2 regions of the Nonomuraea sp. NPDC049655 genome follow, and region 2 is predicted to be linked to the other one. Evidence: riboswitches for the same ligand, from Rfam matches in the RefSeq annotation. Region 2 holds a riboswitch; the other holds the start of a gene.
What was found. Region 2 has a riboswitch for glycine ahead of gcvT (glycine cleavage system aminomethyltransferase GcvT). Riboswitches for the same ligand answer to the same signal wherever they lie in the genome.
Positions count from the first base shown of each region.

Region 1: another riboswitch for glycine. It lies ahead of gcvP (aminomethyl-transferring glycine dehydrogenase); the one in region 2 lies ahead of gcvT (glycine cleavage system aminomethyltransferase GcvT).

Region 1 is NZ_JBITLS010000003.1:287,841-291,200, reverse strand. It holds gene gcvP (aminomethyl-transferring glycine dehydrogenase) at 1-1,899, opposite strand, end outside; glycine riboswitch at 2,066-2,162, opposite strand; gene ACIBQ6_RS11015 (MerR family transcriptional regulator) at 2,211-2,831, opposite strand; gene ACIBQ6_RS11010 (bifunctional nuclease family protein) at 2,979-3,360, opposite strand, start outside.
Region 2 is NZ_JBITLS010000017.1:74,810-78,169, forward strand. It holds gene ACIBQ6_RS42740 (L-serine ammonia-lyase) at 1-702, opposite strand, end outside; gene gcvH (glycine cleavage system protein GcvH) at 761-1,150, opposite strand; gene gcvT (glycine cleavage system aminomethyltransferase GcvT) at 1,147-2,232, opposite strand; glycine riboswitch at 2,267-2,366, opposite strand; glycine riboswitch at 2,387-2,484, opposite strand; gene ACIBQ6_RS42755 (M28 family peptidase) at 2,731-3,360, opposite strand, start outside.

The sequences.
Region 1 (3,360 bases), on a different contig from region 2:
GATCGCGGCGAGCTTGTCGCGGTGCTTGGCGATCTTGGCGTCCAGGTCGGCCAGGTCGATGTTCCCGTCGCTGTCGCAGGCCACGACGACGACCCGCATGCCCGCCATGACGGCGCTGGCCGCGTTCGTGCCGTGGGCCGAGGACGGGATCAGGCACACGTCCCGCTCGGCGTCGCCGTTGGCCTGGTGGTAGGCGCGGATGGCCAGCAGGCCGGCGAACTCGCCCTGGGAGCCGGCGTTCGGCTGGATGGAGACCGCGTCGTAGCCGGTCACCTCGGCCAGCCAGCCCTCCAGGGTGCCGATGAGCTCCCGGTAGCCCTCGGTCTGGGCCTCCGGCGCGTACGGGTGCACGCCGGCGAACTCCGGCCAGGTGATCGGCTCCATCTCGGTGGTCGCGTTCAGCTTCATCGTGCACGAGCCGAGCGGGATCATCGAACGGTCGAGCGCGATGTCCTTGTCCTGGAGCCTGCGCAGGTAGCGCAGCATCGCGGTCTCGGAGCGGTGGCTGTGGAAGACCGGGTGGGTCAGGTAGTCCGACTCGCGCAGCAGGTCGGCCGGCAGCGCGTCGGCCTCCAGCGCCACCTCCTCGCGCTCGACGCCGAAGGCGGCCCACACCTTGACCAGCTCGGCGGCGCCGGTCTTCTCGTCGCAGGCGATCGAGACGTGGTCGTCGCCGGCCTGCCACAGGTTGACGCCCCGCTCGGCCGCGGCGGCCACCACCTCGGCGGCCCTGCCGGGAACCCGGACGAGCACGGTGTCGAAGAACTCGCCGTGCACGACCTCCAGGCCGGCCTCGCGCAGCCCGCCGGCCAGCGCGACGGCGTGCCGGTGCACGCGGTGCGCGATCCGGCGCAGGCCCTCGGGGCCGTGGTAGACGGCGTACATGCCGGCGATCACGGCCAGCAGGACCTGGGCGGTGCAGATGTTGCTGGTGGCCTTCTCGCGGCGGATGTGCTGCTCACGGGTCTGCAGGGCCAGCCGGTAGGCGGGGTCGCCGTCGACGTCGACCGACACGCCGACCAGACGGCCGGGCATCTGCCGCTGCAGGCCCTCGCGTACGGACATGTAGGCCGCGTGCGGCCCGCCGAACCCGAAGGAGACGCCGAAGCGCTGGGAGGAGCCGACGGCGATGTCGGCGCCCAGCTCGCCGGGGGCGGCCACCAGCGTGAGGGCCAGCAGGTCGGCGGCGGCCACGACGAGCGCGCCCGCCTGGTGCGCCCTGGCGGCCACGTCGCGGAAGTCGCGCAGGCGGCCCGAGGCGCCCGGGTACTGGACGAGCACGCCGAAGCACTCGGGCAGCTCGCCGTCGAGGTCGTGCTCGACCAGCGTGATGCCGAGCGGCTCGGCGCGGGTGGCCAGCACGGCCTTGGTCTGGGGCAGCGTGTCGGCGTCGACCACGAACACGTCGCTCTTGGACTTGCCGGCCCGGCGGGCCAGCGTCATGGCCTCGGCCGCGGCGGTGGCCTCGTCCAGCAGGGAGGCGCCGGCGACGTCGAGGCCGGTCAGGTCGGAGACGACCGTCTGGAAGTTCAGCAGCGCCTCCAGGCGGCCCTGCGAGATCTCCGGCTGGTACGGCGTGTAGGCGGTGTACCAGCCCGGGTTCTCCAGCAGGTTGCGCCGGATGACGGCGGGCGTGACGGTGTCGTAGTAGCCCAGGCCGATCATGGAGGTCAGCACCCGGTTGCGGGAGGCCAGCTCGCGCAGCTCGGCGATGGCCTCGGTCTCGCTCGCGGCGGCCGGCAGCTTGAGCCGGTCCTTGACCCTGATGGCCTCGGGCACGGCCACGGCCACCAGATCGCCGACGGACTCGAAGCCCACGGCCTCGAGCATGCGCTGCTGCTCGGACTCCGATGGGCCGATGTGCCTGGACGAGAACGGCGGAGCGGACAGGTCGGTCATGGAGGTTGCCTCCCGAGGCTTGGAGACCGGCGCCAGGGCGCGGGCGAGTGCCGGATCTCCCCCTCTGTCATCGCGACGTCATCGCGACCTGAGAGCTTCACCCCACCGTGGGGCTTGCACCGTCGGTGAGGTGCGCCTGGCGGGCGCACCTGCTTTCCAGAGTTGCCTCACCCGAGCGGTACGGGATGCCTGAGAGATTCCGGGGAGGGTTGCTCCTTCGGCGCCCCAGGACCGAAGCCCAGGGACTCTCCCGCACGGGGTCATCAGCCTTACTCTGTCCTAGATTACTACGGTGTGTTCAGCGGTTCAGCTCACCCCGTGCGGCGTGCGCGACGCCGCTTGGCGAGCTCGTCAGCGGGATGGTCGGCCGGGACGGTGTCCTCGACCGCCGCCCGTTCCCCCGGCAGCTCCGCGAGGGAGCCCTCGACCTCTCGCCAGACCCGGCCGAGGGCGATGCCGAACACGCCCTGGCCGCCCTGGAGGAGATCGATCACCTCGTCGGCCGAGGTGCACTCGTAGACGCTGACACCGTCGCTCATGAGCGTGATCTGCGCGAGGTCGGCGACCCCGCGGTCACGCAGATGCTGCACCGCGGTGCGGATCTGCTGCAACGACACCCCGGTGTCGAGCAGCCGCTTGACGACCTTGAGCACCAGGATGTCGCGGAAGCTGTAGAGCCGCTGTGAGCCCGAGCCGTGCGCGGCTCTTATCGTGGGCTCGACCAGGCCCGTGCGCGCCCAGTAGTCGAGCTGCCTGTAGGTGATGCCGGCCGCCGAGCAGGCTGTGGGCCCGCGGTATCCGATGTCGTCGGGCACCGTCGCGGGCTGCTCGTCGAAGAGCAGTCCCTGCTCTCCGGCACGCTGCCGCGCGCTCTCGCGCCGCACCGGATCTTCCTGGCCGGCCGTCTTTCCCTCGCCGCTGCTGACCGCCACGCGGACCTCCGGCTTTCTCTCATCCCATGGCCTGATCTGGGGGTTCGTAAAGGGCGACCACGGGTTTCACTTGCACCGTAGGACCGTGACCATGCTCAGTCAACGATCCGGCTCGGCGCGTCGTGAAGCGTAAATGCACTGAAATACCTACCCCGCCCTGCCGAAGTCCTCGGGAGTGATCGTGTCAAGGAACTCCCTGAACTTCTCCACCTCGTCCTCCTGGTCGTCAGGGATGATCACACCGGCCTCCTGGACCACCTCTTCGCTGGCGAAGATGCGCGCGCCGGTGCGCAGCGCCAGGGCGATCGAGTCGGAAGGGCGGGCGCTGACCTCCACGCCGTTGGAGAACACCAGGTCCGCGAAGAAGATGCCGTCACGCAGGGCCACGATGTTGACCGCGCGCAGCCCGACGCCGAGCGCGCTCAGCACGTCCCTGAACAGGTCGTGGGTGAGCGGCCGGGGCGGCGGCTCCTCGGCCTGCGCCAGGGCGATCGCGGTCGCCTCGGTCATGCCGATCCAGATCGGAAGG
Region 2 (3,360 bases):
CACGCCCTCCTTGCCGATGCCGCGCCGCACGCACTCCGACATCACCCGCCACAGGTTGAGGATGCCCGCGCGGATCTCCTCCTCGGTGCGCCCGAACGCCTTCTCGTTCTCCAGCATCAGGGCGGAGATCGACAGGCCGGTGTTCGAGCAGTGCTTGAGCAACTCCTCGCCCGAGGCGAACGGGTAGGGCAGGACGGTGTCGTCGGGCTTGATGCGGTCGGCTCCGGTGGCCTTCTCGTCCACGACGAAGCCGCCGCCGACGGAGAAGTAGACCTTCTCGCGCACGGTCTCGCCCTGCTCGTCGCGGGCGGTGAAGCGCATGCCGTTGGGGTGCTCGGGCAGGGAGATCTTGCGCTCGAAGACGAGGTCCTGACCCACGACGAAGGGGATCTCGTGCTCGCCGTAGAGCTTGACCGTGCCCGCGGCGCGCATCTCGGCCAGGCGGGCGTCGACGGAGTCGACGTCGACCAGTTCCGGCTTCTCACCGGACAGGCCGAGCAGCACCGCCTTGTCGCTGCCGTGGCCCTTGCCGGTCAGGCCGAGCGAGCCGTACAGGATGACCTCGACGCGGGCCACGCGGGGGAGCAGGCCGTCGTCGTGCAGCCCGCGGGCGAACTTGTGCGCGGCGGCCATCGGGCCGCCCGTGTGGGAGCTGGACGGTCCGATGCCGATCTTGAAGAGGTCGAAGACGCTGATCGCCATTGATGGCGCCCTTCAGTTCAGGAAGTGCCGGGGCCCGCGGCGGGCCCCGGCGTTGGTGTCAGGACTCGCCTGAGGTGAGCGCCGTGTACTCCTCGGCGGACAGCAGGTCCTCCGCGTCGCCCTCCATGCGGACGCGGAACATCCAGCCGTCGCCGTACGGGTCGCTGTTGGCCAGCGACGGGTCGTCGGCCACGGCCGAGTTCACCTCGACGATCTCGCCGCCGACGGGCGCGTAGATCTCGCTCACCGACTTGGTGGACTCGACCTCGCCGACCGAGTCACCCGCCTCGACGGTCGAACCGACCTCGGGGAGCTGCACGAAGACGACGTCACCAAGAGCCTCGGCGGCGAAGGCCGTGATGCCGACGGTCACGGTGATGCCGTCGTCCACGCCCGACACCCACTCGTGCTCCTTGGTGTAGTTCAGGTCGTCAGGGATGTTGCTCACTTGTTCCTCCTGTAGAAGGGCAGCTCGACCAGGTCCATAGGTTCATGGCTGCCCCGGATGTCCACGGCCAGACCTGTGTCGGCCCCGGCGTCCACGTAGGCCATCGCGATGGGCTTGCCCAGGGTCTGGGAGGGCGCACCGCTGGTGACCTCGCCGACGACGGCGCCGTCGCGGGTGACCGGGTAGCCGTGACGCGGCACCCGGCGGCCCTGGGCGACCAGGCCGACGAGGCGGCGGCGGGGCTGGTCGTCCTTGACCGCCTCCAGTGCCGCCCTGCCGACGAAGTCACCGGGCTTGTCGAATTTCACCACTCTGCCCAGCCCCGCGTCGAACGGGGTCAGGTCGGAGCTCAGCTCGTTGCCGTAGAGCGGCATGCCGGCCTCCAGCCTGAGGGTGTCGCGGCTGGACAGACCGGCGGCGCGCAGCCCGTGCGGCTCGCCCGCGGCCTCCAGGGCGCGCCAGAGCGGCACGGCGTCCTGGTTGGCGACGAACAGCTCGAAGCCGTCCTCGCCGGTGTAGCCGGTACGGGCGATGAGCGCCTGGCGGCCGTCGACCACGCCGGGCAGGCCCGCGTAGTACTTGAGACCGTCGAGGTCGGCGTCGGTGAGCGTGGCCAGGATCTCCTGGGCCTTCGGGCCCTGGATCGCGATGAGGGCGTACTGCTGGGAGCGGTCATCGACCGCCGCGTCATACGACTTAGTGCGATTTTTCAGCTCATCCGCGACCTTGTCAGAGTTCGAGGCGTTGGCCACCACCATGAACTCCTCGTCCGCCAGCCGGTAGACGATGAGGTCGTCGAGCACCCCGCCGCGCTCGTCCACGATCATCGTGTACCTGGCCCGGCCGGGCGCGAGCGCCGACAGGTGGCCGACCAGCGCGTAGTCGAGGGCCTCTCCGGCCTGCGGACCGGTCAGGAAGATCTCGCCCATGTGCGAGAGGTCGAACAGCCCGGCCGCCTCGCGGACGGCTTTGTGCTCCGCCGACTCGCTGCCGTACCGGAGCGGCATGAGCCAGCCGGCGAAGTCGGTCAGCGTGGCGCCTAGGGCCTCGTGGACGTCTCGTAGCGGCGTAGGTCGGGACATTTGTCGCACCTCAGGACAGGGTTGGATGCCAGCATCCTCCCCCTCTGTCATGGATGCCTGAGAGCTTCGCCCGAGTTTTACCGGACTTTCACCTTCGGCGAGGCCCCGAGGGCCTGCTTTCCAGAGGTCACCTCCCCGTAAGAACGCCTTACAGGGCTGCCGCGCGGTCCTTTGCCTTGAGAGGTTCGCGGGGAGGGCTTGCTCCTTCAGGGACCCTGACCGGCTGTCAGGGTGCTCTCCCGCACGGTTTCGCCGGTGATGTCCGTCAGCCTAGTGCCGTCATGGGGGTGTTGTCGCGCTTCGCCCCCCGCCATCCGCGGCATCCGCGACATCCCGCACGCAGCGAAAAGCGGCCGCGGCCCCGGAGAGGCGGGGTCGCGGCCGCGTTGGTGGCCGCGCGCGAGCCGGTCATGGCAGGTCAGCTCGCACGCGGCAGCTCGGGGCGGGCCGGCGGTGACCGGCCCGCGCGGGATCGAACCCGGAGATCAGGTCCGAGGGTCAGGCCCGCGCCCAGAGGGCGGGCACGTTCGGCGGCTCCCAGCCCGGCAGGCTGGTGTGCGCCTGGAGGCAGCGGTAGCTGACCCCCTGGTAGGTGACGACGTCTCCGGCCGTGTACGACTTGTAAGCCGTCCAGGTGGTGCCCTGGCCGTCCCCTCCGACGGTCAGGGTGAAGGACGCGGAGTGGTCCGCCGTCGTCCCGTCGCCGTTGATCCCTATGGTGTACGTCCCCGCCGCGACGCCGCTGGCGGTGGCGATCGTGACGGTGGACGACTGGCCCGCCTGAACCGTGGACGGGCTGAAGGAGACGGTGACCCCGCTCGGCACGTTCCCGGCGGAGAGCGCGACGCTCTGCGCCTGGCCGGACGTGACCTGGGTACTGACCGCCGCGGTAGCCGACTGACCGGCCTGGACCGATGCCGACGACGGGGTCACCGAGATCGAGTAGTCGTTCTCCGTGGGCGTGCTGGTGCCCACGGCGAGCTTCCATATGGCGTAGGCGATGGCGTCGGAGTTGCGGTCGAGCGCCGTGGTGTTGATGGCGCTCGGGTAGCTGTCGCACGCGCTGTGGTAGCAGCGGTCGAACGCCTGCCCGGCCGAGCCGCCCCACTTGGCGGCCTGGGCCGAGCT